DNA from 2 places in the Streptomyces sp. NPDC088116 genome. Region 2 is predicted to be linked to the other one. Evidence: riboswitches for the same ligand, from Rfam matches in the RefSeq annotation. Region 2 holds a riboswitch; the other holds the start of a gene.

Region 1 (15,936 bases), on a different contig from region 2:
GCGTTCGCCTCCACGCTGGACATCAGCTTCGATGTCCGCGGTGGTCTGCTGATCCGGCAGATCCACCACTGGTCCGCGCTGATCTTCCTCGCGGCCATGCTCGTCCACATGATGCGAGTCTTCTTCACGGGTGCGTTCCGCAAGCCCCGTGAGGTCAACTGGGTATTCGGCTTCCTGCTGTTCGTCCTGGGCATGTTCACCGGCTTCACCGGTTACTCGCTCCCGGACGACCTGCTCTCCGGCACCGGCGTCCGGTTCATGCAGGGCGCGGTCCTGTCGGTCCCGATCGTCGGAACGTACCTGTCGATGTTCCTGTTCGGTGGGGAGTTCCCCGGCGGCGACTTCGTGGCCCGTTTCTACTCGGTCCACATTCTGCTGCTGCCGGGCATCATGCTCGGCCTGGTCGTGGCCCACCTGATCCTGGTCTTCTACCACAAGCACACGCAGTTCGCGGGCCCCGGCAAGACGGAGAAGAACGTCGTCGGCATGCCGCTGCTGCCGGTCTACATGGCCAAGGCCGGAGGCTTCTTCTTCCTGGTCTTCGGTCTCATCACGATCGTCTCGGCCATCGCCACGATCAACCCGATCTGGGCGCTCGGCCCGTACCGCCCGGACCAGGTGTCGACCGGCGCCCAGCCCGACTGGTACATGGGCTTCTCCGAAGGCCTCATCCGTGTGATGCCCGGCTGGGAGATCAACTTCGCGGGCCACACCCTCGTCCTGGGTGTCTTCATCCCGCTGATCATCTTCCCGCTGGTGCTGGTCGCGATCGCGGTCTACCCGTTCATCGAGTCCTGGGTCACCGGCGACAAGCGCGAGCACCACATCCTGGACCGCCCGCGCAACGTACCGACCCGTACCGCGTTCGGTGTGGCCTGGCTGACGTGGTACTTCGTACTGCTCGTCGGCGGCGGCAACGACCTGTGGGCGACGCACTTCCATCTGTCGATCAACGCGATCACCTGGTTCGTCCGGATCGCTTTCTTCGCCGGACCGGTCGTCGCCTTCATCGTCACCAAGCGGATCTGCCTGGGTCTCCAGCGCCGCGACGCCGAGAAGGTGCTGCACGGACGCGAGTCCGGTGTCATCAAGCGGCTGCCGCACGGTGAGTTCGTCGAGGTCCACACCCCGCTGGAGCAGGGAGACCTGCACAAGCTCACCGCGCACGAGCAGTACGCGCCCGCCGAGATCGGTGCCACCGTCGACGAGAACGGTGTGCGCCGCAAGGTGAAGCCCACCGAGAAGCTCAAGGCGAAGCTCAGCAAGGGCTACTACGGCGAGGGGAACCAGATCCCCAAGCCCACCGCCGAGGAGTACAAGGAGATCACCAGCGGCCACGGCCACCACTGATCCCACCCGGCCAACCCAGGTCGCCACCACCGAGGGCCCCGGCCCGGTCTCCCGAGAGGGAACCGGCCGGGGCCCTCGGCGTTGTCCGCAGTACGGGCATCGGGCATGTCGGCCCCGCGCACGCCGATAGGCTTATGACAGGTCCTACCGTGGCCCCGCACCCAGACGAAACCCAGGAGCGAGCATGAGCGCTGTTACCCCCGTCGGAGGCGACACCGTGGCGGCGTACTCCTGGCCGGGCGTACTGGACGCGCTGCTCAGCGGCGCCGACCAGAGCGCGGACGCCACCGCCTGGGCGATGGACCGGATCATGAGCGGCGAGGCCACCGACGCGCAGATCGCCGGTTTCGCGGTGGCCCTGCGTGCCAAGGGCGAGACGGTCGCGGAGATCAGCGGTCTCGTACGGGCGATGTACGCGCACGCCCAGCTGATCGACGTACCGGGCCGGAGCGTCGACATCGTCGGCACCGGCGGCGACGGCGCCAAGACCGTCAACATCTCCACCATGTCGGCGATCGTTGTGGCGGGCACCGGCGCGAAGGTCGTCAAACACGGCAACCGGGCCGCGTCCTCGGCCAGCGGAGCATCCGACGTACTGGAGAAGCTCGGCGTCAACCTGGAACTGCCCCCGCAGCGCGTCGCCCAGGTCGCCGAGGAAGCGGGCATCACCTTCTGCTTCGCGGTGAAGTTCCACCCCGCCCTGCGCTACGTGGCGGCCGCCCGCCGCGAACTGGGCATCCGCACCACCTTCAACTTCCTCGGCCCGCTCACCAATCCGGCGAAGGTACGGGCGCAGGCGACCGGCGTCGCCGACGCCCGGATGGCACCGATCATGGCCGGCGTGCTGGCCGAACGGGGCGCGTCCGCACTGGTCTTCCGGGGCGACGACGGCCTCGACGAGTTGACCACCACGGCCACGTCCCGGGTATGGGTCGTACGGGACGGACAGGTCACCGAAGAGCCCTTCGACCCACGGCAGGTGGGCCTGGAACTGGTACCGGTCGAGGCACTGCGGGGCGCGGACGCGTCGTACAACGCGGATGTCGCCCGCCGGCTGCTGGCCGGCGAAACCGGTCCCGTACGTGATGCGGTGCTGCTCAACTCGGCGGCGGCGCTGGTGGCGTTGGACCCGACGGGCGACTCGCTGGAGCTGCAACTGGCGGCGGGCATCGCGAGGGCGGCGGAGTCGATCGACTCGGGAGCGGCGGGCCGGGCACTGACACGCTGGATCACGGCGAGCAACATGTAGCCGTCCGGCAGGGTGTGGCCGGTACGCCGCGTGCGGCTCAGTTCTTCGTGTGACGGCTCGTGAGCGGCCCCCCTCCCTTCACAGAGCAGGCCGAGCCTGCCTACCGGTAGACACCGTCACCCCCACCGGGCGGCAGGTGGGCTACCGGCGGGAGGGGGTCGGGGTCGTAGGGGGTGACGTGTCCGGACGTAGAGCGTGATGTGTGGCGCTATTCGGCCCGCACTCGAAAAACAGAGCCGCACGCGGCGTAAATCATGCAGTCCGGACATGCGCCTCCGGAGGCCCCGGGCCCCGTACCCACCACAAGCCCACCCGCACCCCGCCCCCCGCCGGACGGCGAGTCGTCCCGCATCCCGGACACCCCCTGCTCCCCCTCGGCACGCTGTGCCATACTCTCGGCCAAGGTCATGAGTGACAGCGATTAAGGCCCCGGCTCGCTGTCCGGCAACCCTCCGTCCGTGGCGGGGTGCCCCGGGTGAAGACCAGGCCGTAGGCAGCGAGGTCTGCGGCAAGCGCGGACCCCTGTGATCTCTGGGGTCCTGGTCCTCAAGGGAGCAGCCTCGTGAGCAAGCGAATGCGCTAGGGCGTCGACGCCCCTCTTCAACACACCTCCGCACGGTGATCTCCGTGCGTCGAGGCAACCCCCGCAACCGTCACGGCTCCGCCGTGCCCGCGGGTCCTTGAAGCCGTTTCGACTTGTCCTGCCGGGAGATTTCGCCATGTCCGCGTTCCTGAATTCCGCCGCCACCACCGTCTCCGCCACCACCGACTCCGTCGACGACCCCGCCTGCGCCGCGCCGCTTCCCGTCCTCGGGCGGGATGTCAGCGTCCCGCTCGTCACCGGCGGCGAGGTCAGTTACGCCGCGCTCGACTACGCGGCCAGCGCCCCGGCGCTCCAGCGGGTGTGGGACGACGTCGCCGCCTACGCCCCGTACTACGGCAGTGTCCACCGGGGCGCCGGCTATCTCTCGCAGCTCTCCACGGACCTGTTCGAGAACAGCCGCCGCACGGTCGCGGAGTTCCTCGGCTGCCGCGCCGATGACCAGGTCGTCTTCACCCGCTCGACCACCGATTCGCTGAACCTGCTGGCCGGTGCGCTGCCCGCCGGCTGCGAGGTGTTCGTCTTCGAGACCGAGCACCACGCCTCGCTGCTGCCCTGGCGCGATGCCCGGGTGACGTTCCTGAACGCTCCCCGTACGCCCGACGAGGCCGTCGCCTCGCTGGAGCGCGCGCTCGCCGGACGGGACCCGCAGGGGCCGGCGCTGGTGTGTGTCACCGGCGCGTCCAATGTCACCGGTGAGCTGTGGCCCGTACGGGAGCTGACCGCCGCCGCGCATGCCCACGGCGCCCGGATCGTGCTCGACGCCGCGCAGCTGGTGCCGCATCACGCGGTGGACATCGCCGAGCTGGATGTCGACTGGGTCGCCTTCTCCGGGCACAAGCTGTACGCGCCGTTCGGCTCCGGAGTGCTCGCGGGCCGGTCCGACTGGCTTCAGGACGCGGAGCCGTATCTCGCGGGCGGCGGCGCCAGCCGCAAGGTGGCACGCCGTGCCGATGGCGGGGTGGAGGTCGAGTGGCACGCCACGGCCGCCCGGCACGAGGCCGGTTCGCCCAATGTGATCGGTGTGTACGCGATCGCCTCCGCCTGCAAGGCGCTCTCCGAGGCGGGGTTCGACGCGCTGGCGGCTCGTGAGCAGCGGCTGATCGATCTGGTGCGTGCGGGGCTGGCGGAGGTGCCCGAGGTCAAGGTGCTCTCGCTGTTCGGCGACGACGCCCCGCGTGTCGGTGTCCTGTCGTTCGTGGTCGACGGCTGGAACAGCTCGCACTTCGCCGCCGCGCTGTCCGCCGAGTACGGGATCGGTGTACGGGACGGTCTCTTCTGCGCCCACCCGCTGCTGCGGACCCTGCTGGGCAGTGACCCGCGGGACCCGGGGGAGTGCGGTGCGCCGGAGGCGGGTCCGGGCGAGCGCTCGCTGAACGCGATCCGGGTCAGCTTCGGCGCCGGGACGCCGGACGAGCATGTGGAGCGGTTCGTCCGGGCGGTGCGCGAGCTGGTGCGTGAGGGTGCCCGGTGGAACTACCGCACGGAGGACGGCCGCTGCGTCCCCGACCGCGGCTGACCGGCCGCCGGGCGCCCCGGGTCGGCGGGCGCGCCCGGCACCGTGGTCCCGCGCGGGACCTACGCGTCGAGGCCGATGGCGAAGGCCGCTTCCAGGTCGTGCTGGGAGTACGTACGGAACGCCACATGCGTGTCCGTGGCCTCGACGCCCTCGATCTTGCTGATCCGGCCGGGGATGACATCGGCCAGGTCGTCGTGCCTGGGCACGCGGACCATGGCGATCAGGTCGTACGTACCGGTCACCGAGAAGACCTCGCTGACGCTGTCCAGCGCGGCGATCGACTCCGCGATCTCGGGGATCCGGTCGACGCTGGTCTTGATGAGCACGATCGCGGTGATCACGGTTGGCGTTCTCCCTCGGTGGCCGCGGTTTGGTCCCTCACTCTATCCCTCCGCCAGTAGCGTCCCCAGGCGTAGAGGAAGCCGGTGCCGAAGCCCACCAGGTGGGCGAGGTAGGCGACGCCGGGCCCCGCCCCGGCGCCGCGTGCGGCCAGCCACTGGAGTACGAACCAGAAGATCAGCACGATCCACGCGGGGAAGCGCAGCGGCAGGAAGAGCAGGAACGGGAAGAGACTGGTCACGCGGGCTCGGGGAAAGAGGAAGAGGAAGGCGCCGAGCACTCCCGAGATCGCGCCCGAGGCCCCGACCAGGGTCTGCTCCGAGGTGGCGTTGGCCGCCGCGTACACGAACAGCGCGAGATAGCCGACGGTGAGGTAGAACAGCGCGAAGTGTGTCCGGCCCATGCGTTCCTCGGCCATCGCCCCGAAGACGTAGAGGAAGAGCATGTTCCCCAGCAGGTGCAGCCAGCTGCCGTGGACGAAGAGCGCGGTCAGCGGGGTGAGCAGGATCCGTGGGGAGCTGCGCATCAGCTCGCTGGGGATGACGCCCCACTGTTCGAAGTGCGCGCTCTGCGCGGCGAGGACCGAGTCGCCCGTTCCGTACGCCGGATTGAACCCCGAGACCGGGCTGACCAGGAAGGCCAGCAGGCACAGGCCGATCAGTCCGTAGGTCACCACCGGTTCGCCGGCCGTTGTCCGCCCATTCGTCACGGACAGAGCATGTCGTACCGGGACCGAGTGGCACAGAGTGCCTCGCCGCTGTCTGGGGTGCCCATGAGGCCGTAGGGTTGCAGGGAGTATTGCTCTCCGCAGTTCGACGGCGCACCGCGGGACTCCGCATGAGGGACGACGAAAAGAGGACGCAACGATGACGACGGTTCCCCAGCCGACGGCCGACACTCGGTGGCGCTGCACGTTGTGCGGCAATCTCACGCGCTTCGATGTGACCCGGTCGTCGAAGGCTGTCGAATACGTCCATCTGGACCTGGCCGGGGAGCCGAGGGTCGAGGAGCGCGAGGTGGTCAGTGAGACCATCGAGTCGGTGCGTTGCCGTTGGTGCAACGCCGTGGATCAGATCGAGCTGGTTGACAGGCCAGGGGCCGGTTCCTGAGGGAGCCGCCCGAAAGGGGTAGATGGGGTGACGGATCGTGGAGCAGCCCGCGAGCGGTGCTGAGCCGGCCGGTGCCGCCGACGGCGACGTCGCGGAGGCGCTCGACCGCCCGCTCCCGGACCGGGTACGGCGCCGGGTCGTCGCGCTGGTCTCGGACGCCTTCGGCGGGCTGACCGTCACCGAACTCCCCGCGCAGTTGCGCCAGTACGCCCGGTTCACCCCGACCAGGCGCGCGAAGTTCGCCGGGAACGCGATGGCCGCCGCGCTGGAGAGCGATCCGCTGTTCCGGCAGCGGATCGGGGAGCGGATCGGCCAGTCCCAGCCCGAGCTGGCCGGCGCGCTGGAGGCGGGTTCGCCACCCGCCGCCGCTGATCCCGTGGATGTGGCGGCGGCCGCGTATGTGCTGCGTCCCCCCGGATGGGTGAAGCTGGTGGCCGCGGCGGGCGAGGAGGCCCAGCGGGCGGACGCCGAGCGTGCCGACGAGGAGGCCCGGCGTGAGCTGGAGCGGCTGCGCGAGGAGCTGGCACTGGCCAGGGCGCAGACGAAGAGCGAGACGGAGCGGTTGCGTACGGAGCTGGAGGCGGCCCGTAAGGAGACCGAATCGCTCCATCGCAAGCTGCGCAGTGCCCAGAGCGATGTGAAGCGGGGCGAGGCCGCCCTGCGCCGTACGAACGCGGAGAGCGAGGCCGCCAAGGCGGAGGCCGCCGCGCAGGTGTCGGCCGCCGAGAGTGAGACCCGCAGGATCAAGGCGCGGCTGGGTGAGGCGGAGTCGGCGGTCGAGGCGAGCCGCAAGGCCGCGCGTGAGGGCCGCTCGGTCGAGGACATGCGGCTGCGGCTGCTGCTGGACACGGTGCTGGAGTCGGCGCAGGGACTGCGGCGCGAGCTGGCGCTGCCGCCCGCCGCGGCGCGTCCCGCCGATACGGTCGACGCGGTCGAGCCCGGCCGGATGTCTCCCAAGGACGTGGCGGCCCGCGCGCTGTCGGAGACCGATCCGGCGCTGCTGGACCAGCTGCTCGCGCTGCCGCAGTCCCATCTGGTCGTGGACGGCTACAACGTGACCAAGACCGGCTATCCCACGATGCCGTTGGAGAAGCAGCGGCTGCGGCTGCTGGGCGGTCTCGCGATGCTCGCCGCGCAGACGGGCGCCGAGATGACCTGCGTCTTCGACGGTGCGGAGCTGGCGGCGCCGGTGCTGCTGGCCCCGCCGCGCGGGGTGCGGGTGCTGTTCTCCAAGCCGGGGGTGACCGCCGACGAGCTGATCCGTCAGCTCGTCAGGGCGGAGCCGCCGGGCCGGCCGGTGGTGGTGGTCTCCACCGACCGTGAGGTCGCCGACGGGGTGGCGAAGGCGGGGGCCAGGCCGGTCGCGTCCGCATTGTTGTTGAAGCGGCTTTCGCGCGTCTAATCAACTTCTTTGGTTAATGACCGAATTGGTCATGTAATGGCGGGGCGCAGCGTCAAATGTCCATCACTGTCAGTGCGGTGTCGGTAAATTATGCGTTCCCTGGCCGAGATTTTTCTGAGAAGGATTTGAACTGATCACAGAGAGGTCACTAAGGTCAGGCCTCGAACCTTCGCGCGGTTGATCACCCATCCGGGGTGGCAGTGAAGGAACCGCCGTTTTCGTGTAGTTCGGCCATGTTCGCGGGGGAGCCGAGCCCATGAAGCCGGGACTTACGTCCCCCAAAGGCCCGGCAGGCGGCTGAGGAAGAAGGAGTTCGCCTCCGTGGCGTCCCACCGCCGTCCCAAGCAGCCGAGCCGCGCCCGAGTGACCGTGCTCACCACCATCGCCACCGCCGCTGTCGCCCTCACCTCCCAGTCCGCTCAGGCCGATCCGAAGCCGAGCAAGGCCGACGTCAAGGAGAAGGTCGACCACCTCTACCACGAGGCGGAGGCGGCGACCGAGAAGGCAAGCGGGGCGGAGGAGGCGGAGAACAAGCTGGCGAAGCAGGTCGACGCCCTCCAGGACAAGGTCGCCCGCGGCCAGGACGAGCTCAACGAGATGCGCGAGAGCCTCGGTTCGATGGCCAGCGCCCAGTACCGCACCGGCGGTGTCGACCCCGCCGTACAGCTCTTCCTCTCCTCGGACCCGGACAGCTACCTGGAGAAGGCGTCCACGCTCGACCAGGTCAGCGCCAAGCAGGCCGAGTCGCTCCAGCAGATCCAGGCGAAGCAGCGCACCCTCGCACAGCAGCGCCAGGAGGCTCAGAGCAAGGTCACCGACCTCGCGGAGACCCGCAAGGAACTGACCAAGAAGAAGAAGGAAGTTCAGACCAAGCTCGCCGCCGCGCAGAAGCTGCTGAACACGCTCACCGCGCAGGAGCGCGACGAGCTGGCCAAGGCCGACGCGGAGCGCGCCAGCCGCGGGAACGACCGTATCGACCTCGGCAACGAGAAGCCCACCTCGGGCCGCGCCGCCGCCGCGCTGGAAGCCGCCAAGACCCAGATCGGCAAGCCGTACGTCTCCGGCGCCGAGGGCCCCAACGCCTATGACTGCTCCGGGCTGACCCAGTGGGCCTACGGTCAGGCGGGTGTGAGCCTCACGCGTACCACCTACACCCAGGTCAACGACGGCACCAAGATCGGGCGCGGCGAACTGGCCCCGGGCGACCTGGTCTTCTTCAGCAGCCTGAGCCATGTCGCCCTGTACGTCGGCAACGGCCAGGTGCTCCACGCCCCCAAGCCGGGCACCGTGGTGCGTTACGAAGCCATGGAGTGGGCCGGCAGCTTCCAGTTCGGCGTCCGGATCTGACAGACCGCCGCTGAATCCGACGGACCGCCGCTGACACCGCCCATTCGGGCGAATTACGGCACCCTTCGCTGACACCGCGCCCCGCCGATGACCTTGAGGTCTGCGGCGGGGCGCCACTTTGTGTGCGCGGGGCGGTCGTTGGCCGCTCCGTGATCGCCCGGCTACTGTCTGCTCCGCGCAGCTCCGGCCATCGGTCCGCCCGTCGGGCGGCAGGTGCTGCGCCAGCGCGTACAGCGGAAGGGAGCGCGGCTTCCTGTGGTGTCCCATCGCCGTCCTTCACAGCCGGGCCTCGGTGTCAGTGCCCGTGGCAGCGCCATCGCCGCCGTGTCCGCGGCGGCGGCCACGGCCGCGGCGCTCGGAGCCTCCCCGGCGGGCGCCGACCCGCAGTTGACCCCCGAGGCCGCCCGGTCCAAGGTCGACCGGCTGTACCAGGAGGCCGAGAAGGCCACCGAGCGGTTCAACGAGGCGGGCGAACAGGCGGGCCGACTGCGGACCTTGGTGAACCAGGCGCAGGACAGCGCCGCCAGGGGCCAGGAACGCGTCAACCGGATGCGGGGACTGCTCGGTTCGGTCGCGGGCGCCCAGTACCGCTCGGGCGGGATCGACCCGGACCTCGCCCTGCTGCTCTCCTCCGACCCCGACAGCTACCTCGACAAGGCATCCGTCCTGGACCGGGTCAGCGCACGCCAGTCCGGTGTCCTGCGGGAACTCCAACACGCCCAGCGGAGGCTGGCCCAGGTGCGCACGGAAGCCGCCCACGATCTGACCGAGCTGGAACGCAGCCGGGCCACCGTCAGCCGCCACAAACACACCATCGAACGCAAACTCGCCGAAGCGCGAAGGCTGTTGGACTCACTGCCCACCGCCGACCGCGAACCGTACGACCGGGCCTCACGCTCGGGCCGCGACGAACTGCCCACGCTCCCCGGCGGCGCGCCGTCCTCGGCGCGGGCCGCCGCCGCCGTCCAGGCGGCCCAGCGCGCGCTGGGCCGGCCGTACGTGTGGGGCGCCAACGGACCCACGGGCTTCGACTGTTCGGGCCTCACCCAGTGGTCGTACGCCCAGGCGGGCATCGGACTGCCGCGCACCTCCCAGGCGCAGCGGAGCGCGGGACGCCAGGTCTCGCTCTCCGAGGCACGGCCCGGCGATCTCGTGGCGTACCGCGACGACGCGAGCCACATCGGGATGTACGTCGGCAACGGCCAGGTGATCCACGCCCCGTACCCCGGCGCCGCGGTGCGCTACGACCCGGTGGGCATGATGCCCGTCTCGGCGGTCACGCGGGTCTGAGCGCGGCGCCGAAGACCCCGTACGATCGGCGGCGTGGCAGGTCAGGGGCGTACCGCGACGGGAGTGCGGACCGTGGCGGGAGTACGGAGCGCGAGCGGACCGGGTACGACGGCGGTCCCGCGGAACGTGGCGCGCGGCGGTGGCCCGCCCCGGCGCGCCGCGCTGCTGGGGCTCGCCGCCCTGCTGCTCGTGCCGGGCTCGGGCTGTACGGCCCCGGTGAGGGACCCCGGCACCGCGACCCGTGAGATCCGGCAGACCCTGGACCGGCGGGCGGCGGCCGTCCTGGACCGGGACGAGCGCGCCTACCTGGCCGTCCTCGATCCCTCGGCGACGGCCCTGCGCGCCACCGGACGCCGGGAGTTCGCGAACCTCGCCGACGTACCGCTCAGCTCCTGGGAGTACCGCGTCACCGGCGTCGAACGCTCCGGCGACCGGGCCACCGCCCGCGCCGAACTGCGCTACCGGCTCGCCGGCCACGACAGCGCGCCGGTCTCGACGCCCCGCGCGCTGGAGCTGGCCGAGCGCGACGGACGCTGGTACGTCACCGGTGACCGGCCGGGCAAGGGTGGCGCCCGGCAGCTCTGGCAGCAGGGCGCGGTACGGACCGTACGCGGCGCCCACAGCCTGGTCCTCGGCGTCGGGCCCGACGAGAAGCGGCTGCGCGCGATCGCGGCCACCGCCGACCGGGCCGTACCCGCCGTGGAGGCCGCCTGGCCGGGTCCCTGGGCGCGCCGGGTGGTCCTGCTGGTGCCCGGCTCCCTGACATCCATGGCCGAGCTGCTGGGCGCGTCCGCGGCCGGCTACCGGGGCATCGCGGCGGTCACCACCGGCGAGAGCGGCGGCTCGGGCGCGTCGCCCGCCGACCGGGTCATCGTGAACCCCGAGGCCTACGGCTCCCTGGGCACCTTCGGGCAGCGGATCGTCCTCACCCACGAGACCGCCCACGTGGCGACCCGCGCCGCCACCTCCGCCGCCACCCCGGTCTGGCTCTCCGAGGGCTTCGCGGACCGGGTCGCGTACCGGGGGACCGGCCGGACCGCCGGCGAGATCGCCCCCGAACTCCAGCGCGCCGTCCGCCGGGGCGAGGTCCCCGCCGCTCTGCCGTCCGACGGGGACTTCGCCTTCGGCGGCGACCCCGACCGGCTGGCACGGGCGTACGAGAGCGGCTGGCTGGCCTGCGAGCTGATCGCCGAACGCTGGGGCGAGAAGCGGCTGACCGACTTCTACCGCGCGGTGGGCGCGCACAGCGGGCGCGCGGGCGCCGTGGAGTACGCGCTGCACGACGTCCTGTCCACGACACCGCGGGACTTCACCGCGCGGTGGCGCGCGTATGTGCGCCAACGGCTGGGCTGAGCGGCCCCTTTGCCCGGGGCCCGGAGACCGTCTCCCGCCACAGCCGACGGCAGGCGATCAGGGACACGGCGACCAGCAGGCCGTTGCGTACGACCATCAGCGCGACGCCCACCGGGTCCCCGGTCACCACCCGGTCGAACAGCAACGGGAATTCGAGTTGCGTCACCGCCGTCGCGACGAGCACCAGCACCGCCGGCAACGCCATCCGGCTCGCCCGCAGAGTCAGAGCGGCGGCGGCCAGAGAGACCAGCCACAGCATGTACTGGGGGCTGATCACCCGGCTCGTGGTGGTGAACAGCGCCACCGCCGTGAACGCCGCGTCGCACAGCGAGCCCGCCGTGAACTCGCGCGCCCGCAGCCGCCACATCAGCAGCCAGCCGAAGGCCAGCGCGGTCAGCCCCAGCGCCGCCCCGCTGACCAGCTGGACGTACGGCCCGACGAACTCCACCGAACCGTAGTTGAGCAGTACGCTCCCCTCCCACCCGAAGTGCCGCGCCATCTGGAAGACCAGCGCCCCCAGCGACTCGATCTCGGTGCCCCGGTCGCGCTGGAAGGTCAGAAAGGCCAGCGCGCCGGGCATCGCCACGTAACAGACCACGACCAGCGCCACCGCGCTCACGGTGGCCGCCGTCCACGATCGCCAGGTGGCCCGGCCACGCTCCACACCCACCAGCAGCAGCACCGGCCACACCTTCAACAGCGCGCCGAACCCGGCGAGCGCCCCCATCAGCCGGGGCCGCCGCACCCCCGCGAGCAGTGCGGCGACGGCCACCGCCGTCACCATCAGGTCGTAGCGCGCGTACGCGGTCGGCCCGAGCAGCGGCACGCCCGCCACCCACACCCACGCACCCCGCGACGACCGGCCGCCTCCCCGGCCCGCCCGGAGCAGCAGGCCGAGGACCACCGCGTCACACAGGAACACCAGCACGAAGAACGCCGAGGCGTAACCGAGGAACGGCAGCACGGCGGGCGACGCGATCGCCAGTGCCGCGGCGGGCGGATACTGCCAGGTCACGTCGTCCAGCGGATACGTGCCGGTCTTCAGCACCTCGTACCAGCCCTGGTAGATCACCGAGACATCGGACGTGACGTCGGGCCCCGGCGGCGTGACCACCTTGAAGACACAGAGCAGCAGCGCGGCCCTGGTGAGAGTCCACACCGCGAGCGGAAACCGTGTGCCGTACGAGCCCGCCATGACCACCTCGTCCGATTCGTTCGTGATTGCGCGAGTCATGATGCCGGGCGAGGCCGTGCCGGAGCGACGAGGCGGGGCCGCCCGGTACTGTCGGCGGCGATGCACAAGACACTGATCGTGACCAACGACTTCCCGCCCCGGCCGGGCGGGATCCAGGCCTTCCTGCACAACATCGCGCTGCGCCTGGACCCCGAACAGCTCGTCGTCTACGCCTCCACCTGGAAGCGCGGACAGGAGGGCGCGGAGGCGACCGCCGCGTTCGACGCCGAGCAGCCCTTCACCGTCGTACGCGACCGTACGACGATGCTGCTGCCGACCCCACGCGTCACCCGGCGCGCCACCCAGCTGCTGCGCGCACACGGCTGCGAGTCCGTCTGGTTCGGCGCGGCGGCCCCGCTCGGCCTGATGGGCCCCGCGCTGCGCGCGGCCGGCGCACGCCGCCTGGTCGCCACCACACACGGCCACGAGGCCGGCTGGGCCCAGCTGCCCGTCGCCCGGCAGCTGCTGCGGCGCATCGGCGAGGGCACGGACACGATCACCTATCTCGGTGAGTACACCCGCTCACGCATCGCGGCGGCGCTCACCCCTCAGGCCGCCGGACGCATGGTGCAACTGCCGCCCGGCGTCGACGAGAAGACCTTCCACCCGGGCTCCGGCGGCGCGGAGATCCGCGAACGGCTCGGGCTCACGGGCCGGCCCGTCGTCGTCTGCGTCTCCCGCCTCGTGCCGCGCAAGGGCCAGGACACGCTGATCCTCGCCCTGCCCGCGATCCTGGCGCATGTCCCGGACGCCGTCCTGCTGATCGTGGGCGGCGGACCGTACGAGAGCGACCTGCGGAAACTGGCCCGGGAAACGGGGGTCGCCGACGCGGTCCGCTTCACCGGCGCGGTCCCCTGGGCGGAACTGCCCGCCCACTACGGCGCGGGCGACGTCTTCGCGATGCCCTGCCGCACGCGCCGGGGCGGCCTCGATGTCGAGGGCCTCGGCATCGTCTACCTGGAAGCCTCGGCGACCGGGCTCCCGGTGGTCGCGGGCGACTCGGGCGGCGCGCCGGACGCGGTGCTGGACGGGGAGACGGGGTGGGTGGTCCACGGAGGACCGCCGCAGGTCGCGGCGCGTGAGTCGGCGGAGCGGATCGTGACGCTGCTTCAGGACGAGTCGCTGCGGCGGGAGATGGGGGAGCGGGGGCGGGAGTGGGTGGAGTCGAAGTGGCGCTGGGATTTGCTGGCGGGGCGGCTGCGGGAGCTGCTTTAGCCGTGCGGCGGGGGAGGGTGCGGTGTGTGGGTGGTGCGGGTGCCGGGGCCTCCGGAGGCGCATGTCCGGACACGTCACCTCCTGCGACCGCGAGCCCCTCCCGCCAGTGGTCCGCCTGCCGCCCGGTGGGGCAAGGGGTGCTCTGTGGCGGACGGTGAAGGGGGACGTGCAGGGGTCGTGTCCGGAACGTAAAGCGTGATTTGTGCCGCTTACGAGCCGTCACACGAAGATCTGAGCCGCACGCGGCGTAAATCATGCAGTGCAGGACACGGCCCCGGAGCGGCACCCGGCAACAACTCGCACCCGAAATCCCGCCCCCGCCGACAACGGCGCCGACCTAGCCCTGATAAATCGCTTCGATCTCGTCCGCGAAGTCCTTCGCCACCACGTTCCGCTTCAGCTTCATCGACGGCGTGATGTGCCCCGCCTCCTCCGTGAACTGCGTCGTCAGGATGCGGAACTTCCGTACCGACTCCGCCTTCGACACCGCCGCGTTGCCGTCGTCCACTGCCAGCTGCACCTCGGCCAGCAGTTCCGGGTCCAGCCGCAGTGTCGCCGCCGTCGAGTTCGGCGGCTTGTCGTGGTCGGTGGCCCAGCGGGCGAGGAACTCGTCGTCCAGTGTGATCAGCGCGCCCACGAACGGGCGGCCGTCGCCGACGACCATGCATTCCGCGACCAGCGCGTTGCCCCGGATGCGGTCCTCGATCACCGCGGGGGCGATGTTCTTGCCGCCGGCGGTGACCAGGATCTCCTTCTTGCGGCCGGTGATCGCGAGGTAACCGTCCTCGTCGAGCGTGCCGATGTCACCGGTGTGGAACCAGCCGTCGGCCAGCGCCTCGGCGGTGGCCTCCTCGTTGTTCCAGTACCCCTGGAACAGATGCTCGCCGTGCAGCAGCACCTCGCCGTCGTCGGCGATCCGGACGACCGAGCCCGGCAGCGGCTGTCCGACCGTGCCGATCTTCTGCCGGTCCCAGGGGTTGAAGGCGGTCGCCGCGCACGACTCGGTGAGGCCGTAGCCCTCCAGGACGGTGAAGCCGATGCCCCGGAAGAAGTGGCCCAGCCGCTCGCCGAGGGGCGCGCCGCCGGAGATGGCGTACTCCCCGCGTCCGCCGAGCACCGCGCGTAGCTTGCTGTAGACGAGCCAGTCGAAGATCTTGTGCCGCAGCTTGAGGCCGAAGGACGGGCCCTGCGGGGTGGACAGGGCGCGGCTGTACGCGATCGCCGTCTGCGAGGCCCTGTCGAAGATCTTGCCCTTGCCGTCGGCCTGGGCCTTCGCGCGCGCCGAGTTGTAGATCTTCTCGAAGACGCGGGGCACACCGAGGATCAGCGTCGGCCGGAAGGACGCGAGTTCTTCCGGGAGGTTCTTGATGTCCGGTACGCAGCCGAGCCGGATCGGTGCCATCACGGCCGCCACCTCGACCAGCCGCCCGAAGACGTGGGCGGTCGGGAGGAAGAGGAGGACGGAGCATTCGCCCGTACGGAAAAGGGGTTTGAGGCGTTCCACCGCGTTGCCGCATTCGGCGAAGAAGCTGCGGTGGGTCAGCACGCAGCCCTTGGGGCGGCCGGTGGTCCCGGAGGTGTAGACGATGGTCGCGGGATCGTCGGCCTTCGCCGTCGAGGCCCGCAGGTCGATCGTCTCGTCGGTGATCTCCGCGCCCGACGCGGTGAGTTCGTCGACGCAGCCCTTGTCGATCTGCCAGACGTTCCGCAGGGCCGGCAGTCCGAGCCGTACCGACTCCACCGCCGCGGCGTGCCCCTCGCTCTCGACGATCGCGGCGACCGCGCCCGAGTCGCCGAGGATCCACTGCATCTGCTCGGCGGAGCTGGTCTCGTACACCGGGACGGTGACCGCGCCGGCGCTCCAGATCGCGAAGTCGAGCTGGACCCATTCGAAGCGGGTGCGGGACATCAGCGCGACCCGGTCGCCG
Region 2 (15,936 bases):
ACCGTCGACCGATGAGGTCCCCGGCCCCGCTCGCGGTTGTCCTGGTTGTCGCGGCCGTCATGACCGCGTGATTGTTCTGAACGTCCGTGCTGTTCCGGTGCTCCCGGGTTTCATGCCGCCGGGTGTTCCGTCACCGTGATGCGCGGCAGTAACTCCTCGTACGCCTCGGCGTCGAAGTCGCCCGCCGTCGGGGACAGGACCGTCGCCATGGACAGTGCCACCGCGCGGGTCAGCCGGGCCGGCCAGGGGAGGTGTTCCACCAGGCCCGAGAGCAGCCCGGCCACCGCCGAGTCGCCCGCGCCGGTGGGGTTGCCCTTCGCGGGGGAGGGCGGGGTCGCCTGCCAGACGCCGTCCTTGGTGGCCGCGAGGATGCCGTCCGGGCCGAGTGAGGCGACGACGGCGTGGGCGCCCCGGCGGCGGGCGTCGTGGCTGGCGCGCAGGGGCTCGCGGGAGCCGGTGAGTCCGGCCAGTTCGTCGGCGTTCGGCTTGACCAGGTCGGGACGGGCCGCGATGCCCCGGCGTAAAGGTTCGCCGCTGGTGTCGAGCAGTACGGGGACGCCGGCGCCGCGCGCCCGGCGGATCAGCTCGGCGTACGCCCCGACCTGGATACCGGGCGGCAGGCTGCCGCACAGGGCCACGGCGTCGGCGCCGGTGAGCAGCCGGTCGTAACTGCCGAGGAAGGTCGTCCACTCGGCGGCCGAGACGAGCGGGCCCGGTTCGTTGAGCTGGGTGGTGTCGCCGGTTCTCTCGTCGACGACGGCGATGGTCCGGCGGGTCGCCCCGGCGATCGGTACGAGCGCGTCGACCGGTCGCGTGGGTGCGGCCGGGGCGCTCCGGCCGCCTGCCGAGCCTGCCCGGCCGCCGGGTCTCGTACGGGCGTGCCCGGATCCCGTACGGCCTGCCGAGCCCGCCCGGCCGCCGGCCGTGCACCCGCCCAGTAACTCCCGCACCACATCGCCCGTACGGCCGCCCGCGAACCCCGTCACCACCGTCTCGTGGCCCAGCGCCGCCAGCACGCGCGCGACATTGAGGCCCTTGCCGCCGGCGCGTTCGACGACATCGCCGACGCGGTGCGTGGCGTGCGGGATCAGCTCGGGCGTCCGGTACGTGATGTCCAGCGCGGTATTGAGCGTGACCGTCAGAATCATCCGTCGCACCCCTGGGGAAAGCGCTGTCGGCCGATTATCGAAACGATCATGTCAAAAAGAAGGCGGTTGGCCCAGCCCCCGGGCCGACCGCCTTCGTACGGACTCGCCCCGGGGAGGACACGTGCCGTACGCGTCCAGTACAAGCCCTGTACCCGCTCCGTACCCAGGACCTCACCCCACCTGAGAGTCAGCTCACCCGGGGGTCGACCACCCAATCGCCCTTGTACAGCACGCCCTTGACCGCGAAACCGGCGTCCAGCACCACCAGGTCCGCGTCCTTGCCCGGTTCCAGCGAACCGATCCTGTCGTACATGCCCAGCAGCTTCGCCGGGTTGACGCAGATCGCCTGGACGATGTCCTCCACCGGCAGCCCGTCCACCGTCGCCGCCCGTCTGAAGGCCGTGTCCTGGGTCAGCGTGGAGCCCGCGATCGAGCCGCCCTCCACCAGCCGGGCGACGCCTTCCCTGACCTCGACGGCGAGCGGGCCGAGTTGGTACCGCCCGTCGCCGAAGCCCGCCGCGTCCATCGCGTCCGTGATGAACGCCACGCGCCCCGCGCCCGCGCGGTGGAACGCCAACTCCAGTGCGGCCGGGTGCAGATGCGTACCGTCGTTGATCAGCTCGACCGTGACCCGCTCGTCCTCCAGCAGCGCGGCGATCGGCCCCGGTGCCCGGTGCCCGAGCGGCGGCATCGCGTTGAAGAGGTGCGTCGCCACGGTCGCGCCCGCGTCGATGGCCTCGACGGTCTGCTCGTACGTCGCGTCCGTGTGCCCGATCGCCGCGATCACGCCGTGCTCCGCCAGCAGCCGTACGGACTCGACGCCGCCCGGCAGTTCGGTGGCGAGCGTGACCATCCTGGCCGTACCGCGCGCCGCGTCGACCAGTTTGCGCACCTCGGCCGGGTCGGGATGGCGCAGCAGCGCCTCGCTGTGCGCGCCCTTGCGGCAGGGGGAGATGAACGGGCCCTCGAAGTGGATGCCCGCCAGATCGCCCTGCTCGACCAGTTCGGAGAGGAACCCGGCGCGGTGCGCGAGGAAGTCCATCTCGCCGGTGACGGTCGAGGCGACGAGCGTGGTGGTGCCGTGCTCCCGATGCGTACGGACGCCCTTGAGGACGTCCTCCACCGAGCCGGAGGTGAACGAGGCCCCGCCGCCACCGTGGTTGTGCGTGTCCACGAAGCCGGGGACGACCCAGTGTCCCGAGAGATCCAGCGCGACGGCGTCGGCCGGGGCGGCGCCGGCGATGCGGCGCCCTTCGACGATCACCCGCCCGCCGTCCACGGTTCCGGTGGGCAGGACCACCCGGGCACCGGTGAGAACGGTGCTTTCGGCGCGTGTGGCCATCAGGTGGTTACCTCCGTGGAGAGACGGTCGGAGTGGTCGGAACCGGCTGAACCGGCGGAACCGGCGGAACTGGTGGAACTGGCAGGACTGGTGGTGCCGGTGGAACTGGTAGTACCGGTGGTGCTGACGGAGCCCGCGCGGTGGTCCGGGCCACCCGGGCCCTCTGAGCCGTCTGGGCGGCCCCCGGTGCCGCCGTCCGGGCCGTGACCGGCGGCGGCCACGCCGAGCAGGTCCCAGGCCAGCAGACCGGCGCCCAGGCATCCCGCCGTGTCCCCGAGGGCCGCCGGGACGATCTCGGGGACTCTTTGGAACGTCACCCGAGCCTCGACCGCGGCCCGCAGGGGCGTGAACAATGTTTCCCCGGCCCCGGCCAGGCCGCCACCGATGATCAGCGTGCCGGGGTCCAGCAGGGTGAGCGCGGTGACCAGCCCGGCGGCGAGCGCGTCGACCGCGTCGAGCCAGATCCGTACGGCCACGGTGTCACCGCGGTCCACGGCCTTCGCGCAGTCGGCGGCGTCCGCCGACGGGTCGCCGCTCGCCGCGGCCCAGGCGCGGGTCACGGCCGCCGCCGAGGCGAGCGTCTCCAGACAACCGCGCTGCCCGCAGCCGCACTCGGGACCGTCCGGGCGGACCACGACATGGCCGATCTCGCCCGCCGATCCGTGCGCGCCGGCCTCTATGGCGCCGCCGATACCGATGGCCCCGGCGATCCCGGTGCCCAGCGGGACGAACAGGAACCGGTCGGCGCCCCGGCCCGCGCCCAGCCGCCCCTCGGCGAGGCCGCCGGTGCGTACGTCGTGCCCGAGCGCGACCGGTACGCCCCCGAGCCGCTCGCCGAGCAGGTCGCGCATCGGTACGTCGCGCCAGCCGAGGTTGGCGGCGTACAGCGCGATGCCGTGCTCCGCGTCGACGATCCCCGGGACGGCGACCCCGGCTGCGACGGCGCTCTCGCCCAACTGCCCGATGCCGTACGCGCGCAGGTCGGCGGCGAAGCCGAGGACGCCCTCCACGACGGCTTCCGGGCCGCGCTCCCGGCCGGTCGCCCGCCGTGCCTCGTACAGCAGCGTGCCGTCCGCCGCGACGAGGGCGGCCTTCATGCCGGTGCCGCCCACATCCAGGGCGATGACGTGTCTCACGGGGACAGTGTCGCGCGTAGACCCGGGAGAGGTCTAGTCCACTGTTCCCTATTTGTTGGACCGGGTGGCGTAACGTGCGTTGCTGAAGCGAAACCGGCCCCCTGTGGACCGCACCGCTCCGGATGAGACAAAATCTCAACTTCGTTGAGGTAGTGAGATCAAGAGCGGGGATCTGAGCAGTGCGACAGCGTTCTTTGAGTGTGACCGCGGCGATATCTGCACTGGGCATGACAATTGCGCTTGCCGGTTGCGGCAGCACAGGTGACTCCGGGGACGTCACTCTCAAGCTGGTCGCCGCCGAGTACGGATCGAGTGCGGCCAACAGCACGGAGCGGTACTGGCTGGCGATGGTCGCGGAGTTCGAGTCCCGGAATCCGGGCATCAAGATCGACATCGACATCCGCCCGTTGAAGACCATCGACTCCGATGTCGCCAAGATGGTGAAGGAAGGCAGGGCCCCCGACATCGCGCAGGTCGGCTCCTACGCCGACTACGCCAAGAGCGGCAAGCTCTACACCGCCGACGAGGTCCTCTCCGTTCCCACCCAGGCGAATTTCCTCACCCAGCTCACCGAGGCCGGAACGGTCAACCGCATCCAGTACGGGGTGCCGTTCACCGCCTCCACCCGGCTGCTCTTCTACAACAAGAAGTTCTTCAGGGACGCCGGTCTGAGCGCCCCGAAGAACTGGGCGGACATCAAGAGCGCCGCTCAGGCCCTCAAGGGCCAGGGTGTGACCACGCCACTCGCGCTGCCGCTGGGGTCCGAGGAGGCGCAGACCGAGACCCTGATGTGGCTGCTGAGCGGCGAGGGCGGTTACACGGACACGGCGGACGGCTCGTACAGCCTCGACTCGTCGCAGAACATCCAGACCTTCTCGTGGCTGAAGGACCTTGTCGGGGAAGGGCTGACCGGCCCGATCGCCCCCAAGAACCTCGACCGCGCCACCGCCTTCCAGGCGTTCACCTCCGGCCAGGTCGGCATGCTGAACGGCAACCCGTCGCTGCTGGTGGCGGCCCAGGACCGGGGCGTCGACGTCGGTACGGTGCCGCTGCCCGGCGTCGTGGGCAAGGCCGAGTCGTCGATGGGCGTGGCCGACTGGGCGGTGGCCTTCAAGCAGAACGACCACCAGAACGAGATCACCAAGTTCATGGACTTCACGTTCGACGACCAGAACGTCCTGACCTTCGTGGGCAATTACGACCAACTGCCGGTCACCTACACGGCGAACGAGAAGATGTCGGCGAACCGGGCCTACCGGAACCTGACCAAGTTCCAGACACCGCTCAACAACTCCGAGCTCTTCCCGTACGACAAGACGTCCTGGTCGATCGTCAGCGAGAGCATCAGGAAGAACATCGGCAAGGCGGTCGCACCGGGTTCGAGCCCGGCGAACGTCCTCAGCGGGATCGCGCGGGACGCGCAGACCGCGGAGGCCGCCGAGTCCGCGGAGTAACGTACGGCTCCTATGACCGCGCACCCAGCCGGTCCCGGGGAGCCGAGCCCCCGGGACCTCGCACCGCAGAAGCCGGGCTCCGGAGCCCCGGCCCCGGCGCACGTGGCCTCCGCGGCCCCGGAGCCCGCGCACGCGGAGCCCGAGGCCCCGGCGCCCGCGGGCGCGCCGGATGCCGACGGCGTACGCCGCGGGCCCGGGGAGCTTTCCGAGCGGGATCGCGCCGTTCTCGCGGTGGAAGCCCGCGGCTGGCCGGGGCCCGGCGCCAAGGAGCGGGCCGTACGGGAACAGCTCGGCATCTCGCCGACCCGCTACTACCAGCTGCTCAACGCGCTGCTGGACGACCCCCGGGCCGCGGAGCACGATCCTGTGACGGTCAACAGGCTGCGAAGGGTCCGGCAGGCGAGGCGCGAGCGCCGCTGAGCCGGGGCCGGGTCATCACCGGGGCGCGCCTGCGCCGGACGGCGGCTGGTCGTCGAGGGCCGCGAGGTGGCCGGTGAGGTCGTCCGCGAAGCGCCCGAGGAGGCGGCCGAAGTTCTCGCGGTCCTGCTGGGGCCAGTCGGCGAGGGCGTCGGTGAACCATCCGATGATGGTCCGCATGTAGCGTCCGGCCGCCGCCGCGCCGTCGGGGGTCGCCTCGATGAGGCGGGCCCGCTGGTCATCGGGGTCCTTGACGCGCACGACCAGGCCGCGTCGCTCCAGCTCGTTCACCTGCCGGGTGACGTGCGGTCCGACGACCTGCATCCGCGCGGCGATCTCGCCGATCCGCAGTGGCCCGTCGGCCGTGTGCAGCGAGAGAAGCACCGACATCGCCGGCCGGTCCACGTGGATCGCGGCTGTCTCCATGGCGCGTTCGATCAGACGGCCGCGGTTCAGGACATTGCTGAGCTGCGTCAGCCGGGGGAGCACGGCCAGCACGTCCTGATCGCCGCTGCCGTCACTGCCGTCACTGCTCTTCCTGCTCTCACTGCCGTCGCTTCCGGCCCGTCCTGCGGCGGCCGGGTCCGGCTGCTGGCGATCCATGTCGGCTCCTCGTTTAAATACCTACGTTAGGTATATAGTCATCTCGGGTGGTGCGTTCGACCGGGGCGCGTCGCACCGTGAATAAAGGTACCTAAATTACGTATCCGTCATGTGTCCGGCAGGGCTGCTCCGAGCCCGGCCGGGAGAAGGAGTATCCATGAACACGGCAACCGGTCGGTCGGTCCTCATCTCCGGCGCCAGCATCGCGGGACCCACGCTGGCCTACTGGCTCCACCAGTACGGCTTCCAGGTCACGGTCGTGGAGAAGGCCGGCGCGATACGCGGCGGCGGCTACCCCATCGACATCCGCGGCACCGCGCTGGAGGTGGTCACGCGCATGGGCCTGCTCCCACGGCTCCAAGCCGCGCACGTCGACAGCCGTCTGATCACTTTCCTGAACGCCGACGGCGGCCCGGTGGCCTCCGTCAGGCCCGAGGCCATCACCGGCGGCGTCGAGGGCCGCGACCTCGAAGTACGCCGCGGGGACCTCACCGACGCCCTCCACGACGCCGCCCGCCAGGACGTCGAGTTCCTCTTCGACGACTCCATCGCCACCCTCCACGACCACGACGGCGGTGTGGACGTGACCTTCCGCGGCGGCGCCCGGCGCACCTTCGACCTGGTCATCGGCGCCGACGGACTCCACTCCCACACCAGGGGCCTGGCCTTCGGCCCCGAGGAGCGGTACCACCGCTACCTCGGCTACTGCTTCGCCGGATTCACCATGCCCAACCACCTCGGCCTCTCCCACGAGGGCGTGACGTGGAACGTCCCGGGCAGGGCCGCGGTCCTCTACGCCGCAGGCGACGGCGACCAGGTCCACGCCTTCCTCAACTTCGCCCGCCCCGAACCGCCCTTCGAAGCGTTCCGCGACCCCGGCGCCCAGCGCGATCTCGTCGCCGCGCTCTTCCCCGACGACCAGTGGGAGATCCCCCGCATGGTCGACGCCCTGCGCACCGCCGACGACCTGTTCTTCGACACCGTCAGCCAGATCCATATGCCCCGGTGGTCCACCGGCCGCGTCGCTCTCGTGGGCGACGCCGCCCACGCCACCTCGTTCATCTCGGGGCAGGGATCGAGCCTGGCCCTGGTGAGCGCCTATGTCCTGGCCGGCGAACTGGCCTCCCACGGCAGTCACACGGCCGCCTTCGCCGCGTACGAGGACCGGACACGGGAGTTCGCCGAGCAGAACCAGGCGCTCGCCACCGCCGGGGGCGCCACCCTGCTTCCCCGCACCGCCGACGAACTGGCCCAGCGCGACCACGCCCTGCGCGACCCCGCCCTCCTCCCCGACGACCGGGGACGGGCCGTCCACTCCGCGCTCACCCTCCCCTCCTACGCGGACGTCACGTAACAAACGGCCCGGCGTCATCCGGCCGTTTCCGAGGAGAGGGGTCCTTCACACCCTCGTGACAGCCGTCCGCACCCCGCGCACAGGGATCCCCGATAGGCTCGGGGCCATGGGCAGCAGTCATCCGCATCCCCTGCCGAATCCGACCACTTCCGCCGGCGCCGACGGCCTGGCCGCGTTCCTGGCCCGGCCCGGGAAAGCCGTCGTCGCCCTCGACTTCGACGGCACCCTCGCCGAGATCGTCCCCGACCCCGAACAGGCCCGCGCCCATCCGCGCACCCTCCCCGCCCTGGCCGCGCTGGCGCCACGCGTCGCGTCCGTCGCGGTGATCACCGGCCGTCCGGCCGGGGTGGCCGTACGGTACGGCGGCTTCGCCGGAGTGCCGGGGCTGGACCACCTCGTCGTCCTCGGCCACTACGGTGCCGAGCGCTGGGACGCCGTCAGCGGCACGGTCAAGGCCCCCGCCGCCCACGAGGGCGTGGCATCGGTCCGCGCCGAACTCCCCGGTTTCCTCGACCGGATCGGCGCCTGGCGCGGCACCTGGATCGAGGAGAAGGGCCGCGCGGTCGCCGTCCACACCCGCCGCTCCTCCGACCCGCAGGCCGCCTTCGAAGCCCTGCGCGACCCCCTGAACGAACTGGCCGCCCGCCACGGCCTGATCGTCGAACCGGGCCGCATGGTCCTCGAACTGCGCCCGCCCGGCATGGACAAGGGCGTGGCACTGACCGAGTACGTACGCGAGGTCGGCGCCGAAACGATCCTCTACGCGGGCGACGACCTGGGCGACCTCCCGGCCTACGCGGCGGTCGAGAAACTCCGCTCGGACGGCCACCCGGGCCTGCTCGTGTGCAGCGGCGCCGAAGTCCCCGAAATCGCGGACCGCGCCGACCTCGTACTCCCGGGCCCGGCGGCGCTGGCGGACTTCCTGGCGACGCTGGCGGCGACGGCGAGCTAAGCGGTCGGCTGCCACCGGGCCGCAGACGGGGAACCGGCGGGAGGGGGCCGGGGTCGCAGGAGGTGACGTGTCCGGACGTAAAGCGTGATGTGTGGCGTACGGCAACCCGCACCCGGAAAACCAACCCGCACGCGGCGTAAATCATGCAGTCCGGACATGCTCCTCCGGAGGCCCCGGCGCCCGCGCCCACCAGGCACCCGCAACGGCACCCGCACCCACCACAAGCGTCACCGCACCCCCCGGGAGGCTACGCGCGCAAGGCCGTCAGCTGGTCCAGGAACCACTGCTGCGGCGGGAGCGCCGTCGCCGTCGCCGCCAAGCGCTTCGAGCGTTCCGCGCGTTCCTCCGCCGGCATGTTCAGGCCCTCGTGCAGCGCCGCCGCCGTCGCCGTGATGTCGTACGGGTTCACCACCAGCGCGTCCTCGCCCATCTCCTCGTACGCGCCCGCCTCCCGCGACAGCACCAGCGCGCAGCCGCGCTCCGAGATGACGGGGATCTCCTTCGCGACCAGGTTCATGCCGTCGCGGATCGGGTTGACCAGGGCCACGTCCGCCAGGCGGTACGCGGCCAGGGAGCGGGCGAAGTCGTCCTGGACGTGGAGGATGACCGGGAGCCAGTCCGGGGTGCCGAATTCGGCGTTGATCTCGTCGGCCACGCGCTGCACCTCGGCGGTGTAGTCGCGGTAGATCTTCAGGTCCTGCCGGGACGGGTAGGCGAACGCGATGTGGACGACGCGCTCGCGCCATTCGGGACGGTCGGTCAGCAGCTGACGGTAGGCGTGCAGGCCTCGGACGATGTTCTTCGACAGTTCCGTACGGTCCACCCGGACGATGACCTTCCGGTCCGCGCCCCGGTCCGCGCCCGCGTCCGTTCCCGGTCCGCCCCCGATCTGCTCGCGCAGCGCGGCCAGACGCTCGTCCACGTCCGGGCGGTGCGCCCGCTCGCGCAGGAAGTCGGCGTCGGCGCCCAGGCCGTGCACGCCGATACGGGTGTTGCCGGTCCCGCCCAGCAGCTCCGTACAGCAGGCCGTGAAGGCGTTCGCCCACCGCTGGGTCAGGAAGGCCGCCCGGTCCGCGCCGAGGATGCCGCGCAGCAGCTGGCGCGCGATGTCGTCGGGCAGCATCCGGAAGTAGTCGACGGGCGCCCACGGCGTGTGCGAGAAGTGTCCGATCCGCAGATCGGGCCGGAGTGCCCGGAGCATTCCGGGCACCAGCGCCAGGTGGTAGTCCTGCACCAGCACGGCCGCGCCCTCGCCCGCCTCGTCGGCCAGCGCCTCGGCGAAGGCGCGGTTGTACGTCTCGTACGACGCCCACTGCGCGCGGAACTCCGGGCCGAAGGACGGCTCCAGCGGGGTCTGGTAGAGCAGGTGGTGGACGAACCAGAGCGTGGAGTTGGCGACCCCGTTGTAGGCGTCGGCGAACACGTCCGGCGCGATGCCCAGCATGCGGACGCGCTGTCCGCCCGTGTCGGCGGTGTCGAGCCGGCCGCCCGTGCGCCGTACGGCCTCCCGGTCGCCGTCCCCGAGCGCCGCGCACACCCACACCGCGTCCGTATCGGGCCCGATGGCCGACAGGCCGGACACCAGCCCGCCTCCGCCCCGCTTCGCGGTCAGCTCACCGTCGTCACGCAGCGTGAACGAGACCGGGCCGCGGTTGGACGCGACGAGAACCTGGGCGGCTTGCTCTGAGGCCATGTGCCGAAACCTAGCCCGTCCGGGAAACGCTCAAACGTACGGGCGCTGCCCGGTGCGCGTGAGTCCGCCCATACGGCGCCGGGCCCGCGCCCGAGCAGTGGCGTACTCCCTACGCCGCGCGCCCGGCCGTGTACTCCGCGATCTCCCTCACCGGCGGCCGTTCCTCCGTGTCCACGGAATGCGTACGCGGTACGAAACCGTCCTCGCCCCGCTCGAACTGCGTCAACACCGGACGTATCAAGTGCCCACGGGACAACCGGAGTTGAGCCGTACGGTAGATCGCCGCGGCCATCCGCCCCAGCGCCCGGTCGTCCTGGTGGCGGTGGACCCGTACGCCCACGTCGACCTGCGCCATCGCGTCCAGCCCCACCGTGTGCAGCGTGTCCACCAGCAGCCCCAGCTCCACGCCGTAGCCGACGGGGAACGGCAGCCGCTCCAGCAGCGAGCGCCGAGCCGCGTACTCCCCGCCCAGGGGCTGTACGAAGCCGGCCAGCTGCGGCCAGTGCAGATTGAGCAGAGGCCGTGCCATCAGCTCGGTCACCCGCCCGCCCTGCCCGTTCGCAACCCCCGCGGAACCCGGAGAACCCGGAGAACCCGGAGAACCCGGAGAACCCGGAGAACCCGGAGAACCCGAGGAAGCGGGGGAACCCGGCCCGCCCAGCGGCCGGTCGTACATCGCCTTCACGAAGTGCACGTCCTGATCCGTGAGCAGCGGCCCCACGATCCCGGACACGAAGTCCGGCGAGAACCGCTTCAGATCGGCATCCACGAAGCACACGATGTCACCGCTCGTCACCAGCAGCGACCGCCACAGCACCTCGCCCTTGCCCGGGAGCGCGGGCAGCCGGGGCAGGATGCCGTCCCGGTGCACCACCCGCGCGCCCGCCGCCCCGGCGACCTCGGACGTACGGTCGGTGGAACCCGAATCGATCACTACCAGTTCATCGACGAGCGCCACCCTCTCCATCAGCTCGCGCCGGATGACGGAGACGATCTCGCCAACCGTTTCCTCCTCGTTCAGCGCAGGCAGCACCACGCTCACCGTGGTGCCGCGCGCGGCTTTCGCCGCCAGAAGCCGGTCGAGCGTACGGTCAGCCGCTGACCAGGAACGCCTGGTCAGCCAGTGCTCCACCTCTTCCAGCACGATCGAAACTCCCTGAGCGTGTGCCATGAACGTGATCCATCTCGCGGTGCGGACGACTAGCTCCACCCTCCGCCCCTTCGGTTACAGTCTTGAACAACGCGTATGACCACCGCATGCCGGGGTCATCACGCCAAAAACGCATCGGATCCAGGTTCCGGTGCCATAGCGCTCATCCAGAGGGACTGAGGGAACGGCCCGTTGAAGTCCCGGCAACCCTCCCGCCGACCATGCAGAGGTCACGGTGGGGAAGGTGCCAATTCCGTCTTGTGGCGAAGTACGTCGCGAGGAAGATGAGGAGAAAGGGCCTCGCCTCCATGGCTGTGCAGACTGTCCCCAACGACAACACCGACGCGAACAACGAAGCGTCCGTCGATCTCGGACCCGCCGCCGCCCTCTCGTGCCGCGAATGCGGAGAGCGTTTCGACCTCGGTCCCATTTTCGCCTGCGCCAGCTGTTTCGGGCCGCTCGAAGTCGCGTACGACCTGCCGAGCGGCAGCCCCGAAGAGCTGAAGAAGCGCATCGCGGAGGGCCCGGACAACATCTGGCGCTACGCCCCGCTGCTGCCCGTACCGGCCGATGTGGCCACGAAGCCGAACATCAACCCCGGCTTCACCAAGCTCGTCAAGGCCGACAACCTGGCCCGTGAGCTGGGTGTCACCGGTTCCCTGCACATCAAGGACGACTCCGGCAACCCGACGCACTCCTTCAAGGACCGCGTCGTCGCCATCGCCGTCGAAGCCGCCCGCGTCTTCGGCTTCACCACGCTCTCCTGCTCCTCCACGGGCAACCTGGCCGGCGCCGTCGGCGCCGCCGCCGCCCGTGCCGGCTTCCGCTCCTGCGTGTTCATCCCGCACGACCTGGAGCAGGGCAAGGTCGTCATGGCCGCCGTCTACGGCGGTGAGCTGGTCGGCATCGAGGGCAACTACGACGACGTGAACCGGTTCTGCTCCGAGCTCATCGGCGACCCGCTGGGCGAGGGCTGGGGCTTCGTCAACGTCAACCTCCGCCCGTACTACGGCGAGGGCTCCAAGACCCTCGCGTACGAGATCTGCGAGCAGCTCGGCTGGCAGCTGCCGGACCAGCTGGTCATCCCGATCGCCTCCGGATCGCAGCTGACGAAGATCGACAAGGGTCTTCAGGAGCTGATCAAGCTGGGCCTGGTCGAGGACAAGCCGTACAAGATCTTCGGCGCGCAGGCCGAGGGCTGCTCCCCGGTGTCCACCGCCTTCAAGGCGGGCCACGATGTCGTACGGCCGCAGAAGCCGGCCACCATCGCCAAGTCCCTGGCGATCGGCAACCCGGCCGACGGCCCGTACGTCCTGGACATCGCCCGCCGCACCGGCGGCGCGGTCGAGGACGTCGACGACGAGCAGATCGTGGACGCGATCAAGCTGCTGGCGCGCACCGAGGGGATCTTCGCGGAGACGGCGGGCGGTGTGACCGTCGGCGTGACGAAGAAGCTGATCGAAGCCGGTCTGCTCGACCCGACGCTGACGACCGTGGTCCTCAACACCGGCGACGGGCTCAAGACGCTGGACGCCGTGGCACCGACGACCGGGCCTTCGGCGACCATCCGCCCGAGCCTGGACGCGTTCCGCGCCGCCGGTCTGGCCCACTGAGCGCCGGCGCCGTTCGCCGCCGGCCACCTTCGTGGCCGCGCCCCCGCACTCGCACCTCGTACTGAAGAAAGGCCCCACCATGAGCGTCAAGGTCCGCATCCCCACCATCCTCCGTACGTACACCGGTGGCCAGGCCGAGGTCGCGGCCGAGGGCGCGACCCTCTCCGAGGTCATCCAGTCCCTGGAGAAGGACCACCCCGGCATCGCCGCCCGCGTCCTGGACGACCAGGGCAAGCTGCGCCGCTTCGTGAACGTGTACGTCAACGACGACGACGTCCGCTTCGAGCAGGGCCTGGAGACCGCCACCCCGGACGGCGCCGGCGTCTCGATCATCCCGGCGGTCGCCGGAGGCTGACCCGACGCCTCCTGGCGCGGTGTCGCACCACCGGAATGGCCCTCTCCGCACGAGAAGCGGAGGGGGCCATTCTGAATGGTTGAGCACGGTAGAGTATGGGAACGCCCCCATTTTTCTCGCCCCGAGCGCAATCGAGAACGCGACAACATCGGGGTGAAGTCCTGGTGCCCTTTGTGCCGTACGTGCACTTTGCCCGGCCCGACTTGCCCCGGAACGCAGTGAATTGATCACTATGCGTGTTCAGCCATGCCCGGATTTCTCGTCCGATTGACCTGTTGCAGAGGGCAGTTGGGCGGATACATTCAGCCGCGGTCGACGCGTTACGGCGCGAAGTGTGGCCCTCCCGAGGGCCAGTACTAGGGGAGTTAGGCATGGCTCAGGGCACCGTCAAGTGGTTCAACGCGGAGAAGGGCTACGGCTTCATCGCGGTAGACGGTGGTGCGGATGTTTTCGTCCACTACAGCGCGATTCAGATGGACGGCTACCGCACCCTTGAAGAAGGTCAGCGAGTGGAGTTCGAGATCTCGCAGGGCCAGAAGGGTCCGCAGGCGGACATGGTCAAGCTCGCCGTCTGATCCCGGCGCGATCGGCCACCGACGCACTCACGCCGAGGGGTCCGTATCCCAGCACATGGGGTACGGACCCCTCGTGCGTTCCCGTCCCGGTTCCCGGCCCCGCGTGCCGAGCCCCCGCGCCCCAACGATGCCTCTGCGAGGCGCTTGCGCCCACCCGTCGCCCGGCCACCACCCCTCGACGATGCCTCTGCGAGGCGCTTGCACTCTCGGGGGTCGAGTGCTAATTATTGGTTAGCACTCTGCAAGTGAGAGTGACAACTTAAGGACCGGGTCGGTGAGGCCCGAAGAGCCGGTGGAGCAAGGAACCACAGGCTCTCAGGCCGTCCGTCGCGGGCGCCAGCGCGGTCCGGAGCAATCCTTCCCCAAGCTCTCAGCTCAACTCGAGCAGGGGAGACCCCATCTGTCCGGGAGGACCACTTCACATGGCCAAGATCATCGCGTTCGACGAGGAGGCACGGCGCGGTCTCGAGCGCGGGATGAACCAGCTCGCCGACGCCGTCAAGGTCACCCTTGGTCCCAAGGGGCGCAACGTCGTCCTTGAGAAGAAGTGGGGCGCCCCCACGATCACCAACGATGGTGTTTCCATCGCCAAGGAGATCGAGCTCGAGGACCCGTACGAGAAGATCGGCGCCGAGCTGGTCAAGGAAGTCGCCAAGAAGACGGACGACGTCGCCGGCGACGGTACGACCACCGCGACCGTGCTCGCCCAGGCTCTCGTCCGTGAGGGCCTGCGCAACGTGGCCGCCGGCGCCAACCCGATGGCCCTCAAGCGCGGCATCGAGAAGGCCGTCGAGGCCGTCTCCGGCGCCCTGCTGGAGCAGGCCAAGGACGTGGAGACCAAGGAGCAGATCGCTTCGACCGCCTCCATCTCCGCCGCCGACACCCAGATCGGCGAGCTCATCGCCGAGGCGATGGACAAGGTCGGCAAGGAAGGCGTCATCACCGTCGAGGAGTCCCAGACCTTCGGTCTGGAGCTGGAGCTCACCGAGGGTATGCGCTTCGACAAGGGCTACATCTCGGCGTACTTCGCCACCGACATGGAGCGTATGGAGGCGTCCCTGGACGACCCGTACATCCTGATCGTCAACTCCAAGATCGGCAACGTGAAGGACCTCCTTCCGCTGCTGGAGAAGGTCATGCAGTCGGGCAAGCCCCTGCTGATCATCGCGGAGGACGTCGAGGGCGAGGCGCTGTCGACCCTGGTCGTCAACAAGATCCGTGGCACCTTCAAGTCCGTCGCCGTCAAGGCCCCGGGCTTCGGTGACCGCCGCAAGGCCATGCTCAACGACATCGCCATCCTCACCGGTGGCACGGTCATCTCCGAGGAGGTCGGCCTCAAGCTCGAGAACGCCGGCCTGGACCTGCTGGGCCGCGCCCGCAAGGTCGTCATCACCAAGGACGAGACCACCATCGTCGACGGTGCCGGTGACAGCGACCAGGTCGCCGGTCGCGTGAACCAGATCCGCGCCGAGATCGAGAACAGCGACTCGGACTACGACCGCGAGAAGCTCCAGGAGCGCCTCGCGAAGCTGGCCGGCGGCGTGGCCGTCATCAAGGCCGGTGCCGCGACCGAGGTCGAGCTGAAGGAGCGCAAGCACCGCATCGAGGACGCGGTGCGCAACGCCAAGGCCGCCGTCGAGGAGGGCATCGTCGCCGGTGGTGGCGTGGCTCTGCTCCAGGCGTCCTCGGTCTTCGAGAAGCTGGAGCTCGAAGGCGACGAGGCCACCGGTGCGCAGGCCGTCAAGCTCGCGCTGGAGGCCCCGCTCAAGCAGATCGCCGTCAACGGTGGTCTTGAGGGCGGCGTCGTCGTGGAGAAGGTCCGCAACCTGACGGTCGGTCACGGCCTGAACGCTGCGACCGGCGAGTACGTCGACATGATCGCCGAGGGCATCATCGACCCCGCGAAGGTGACCCGTTCCGCTCTGCAGAACGCGGCCTCCATCGCGGCGCTGTTCCTCACCACCGAGGCTGTTATCGCCGACAAGCCGGAGAAGGCCGGCGCGGCCCCGGCCGGCGGCGGCATGCCGGGCGGTGACATGGACTTCTGAGCCTGACGGCTCGGACCTGGTCCATGGTCTGAAGTGACCGAGGGCGGTACCCCTGTTACGGGGGTGCCGCCTTCGGGCGTTTCGGCGGCTTCGTCA

The links. Region 2 has a riboswitch for S-adenosylmethionine ahead of thrC (threonine synthase). Riboswitches for the same ligand answer to the same signal wherever they lie in the genome.
Region 1: linked by a shared signal. The riboswitch ahead of ACIOJD_RS10815 (aminotransferase class V-fold PLP-dependent enzyme) and the one ahead of thrC (threonine synthase) in region 2 are both predicted to bind S-adenosylmethionine.

What each region holds. Positions count from the first base shown of each region.
Region 1 covers NZ_JBIUTF010000002.1:1,020,456-1,036,391, forward strand. The annotation lists gene ACIOJD_RS10805 (cytochrome bc complex cytochrome b subunit) at 1-1,350, shown strand, start outside; gene trpD (anthranilate phosphoribosyltransferase) at 1,535-2,599, shown strand; SAM riboswitch class IV at 3,003-3,120, shown strand; gene ACIOJD_RS10815 (aminotransferase class V-fold PLP-dependent enzyme) at 3,319-4,719, shown strand; gene ACIOJD_RS10820 (Lrp/AsnC family transcriptional regulator) at 4,779-5,060, opposite strand; gene ACIOJD_RS10825 (rhomboid family intramembrane serine protease) at 5,057-5,767, opposite strand; gene ACIOJD_RS10830 (hypothetical protein) at 5,925-6,167, shown strand; gene ACIOJD_RS10835 (NYN domain-containing protein) at 6,205-7,569, shown strand; gene ACIOJD_RS10840 (NlpC/P60 family protein) at 7,891-8,916, shown strand; gene ACIOJD_RS10845 (NlpC/P60 family protein) at 9,172-10,206, shown strand; gene ACIOJD_RS10850 (hypothetical protein) at 10,333-11,559, shown strand; gene ACIOJD_RS10855 (glycosyltransferase 87 family protein) at 11,516-12,754, opposite strand; gene ACIOJD_RS10860 (glycosyltransferase family 4 protein) at 12,854-14,008, shown strand; gene ACIOJD_RS10865 (AMP-dependent synthetase/ligase) at 14,346-15,936, opposite strand, start outside.
Region 2 covers NZ_JBIUTF010000007.1:36,192-52,127, forward strand. The annotation lists gene ACIOJD_RS26445 (1-phosphofructokinase family hexose kinase) at 111-1,148, opposite strand; gene nagA (N-acetylglucosamine-6-phosphate deacetylase) at 1,336-2,490, opposite strand; partial or broken gene ACIOJD_RS26455 (ROK family protein) at 2,715-3,587, opposite strand; gene ACIOJD_RS26460 (ABC transporter substrate-binding protein) at 3,854-5,080, shown strand; gene ACIOJD_RS26465 (DUF3263 domain-containing protein) at 5,183-5,500, shown strand; gene ACIOJD_RS26470 (MarR family winged helix-turn-helix transcriptional regulator) at 5,516-6,100, opposite strand; gene ACIOJD_RS26475 (FAD-dependent monooxygenase) at 6,258-7,454, shown strand; gene otsB (trehalose-phosphatase) at 7,561-8,406, shown strand; gene ACIOJD_RS26485 (trehalose-6-phosphate synthase) at 8,654-10,099, opposite strand; gene ACIOJD_RS26490 (glucosyl-3-phosphoglycerate synthase) at 10,209-11,243, opposite strand; SAM riboswitch class I at 11,410-11,540, shown strand; gene thrC (threonine synthase) at 11,558-12,862, shown strand; gene ACIOJD_RS26500 (ubiquitin-like small modifier protein 1) at 12,942-13,217, shown strand; gene ACIOJD_RS26505 (cold-shock protein) at 13,589-13,792, shown strand; gene groL (chaperonin GroEL) at 14,215-15,840, shown strand; gene ACIOJD_RS26515 (hypothetical protein) at 15,934-15,936, opposite strand, start outside.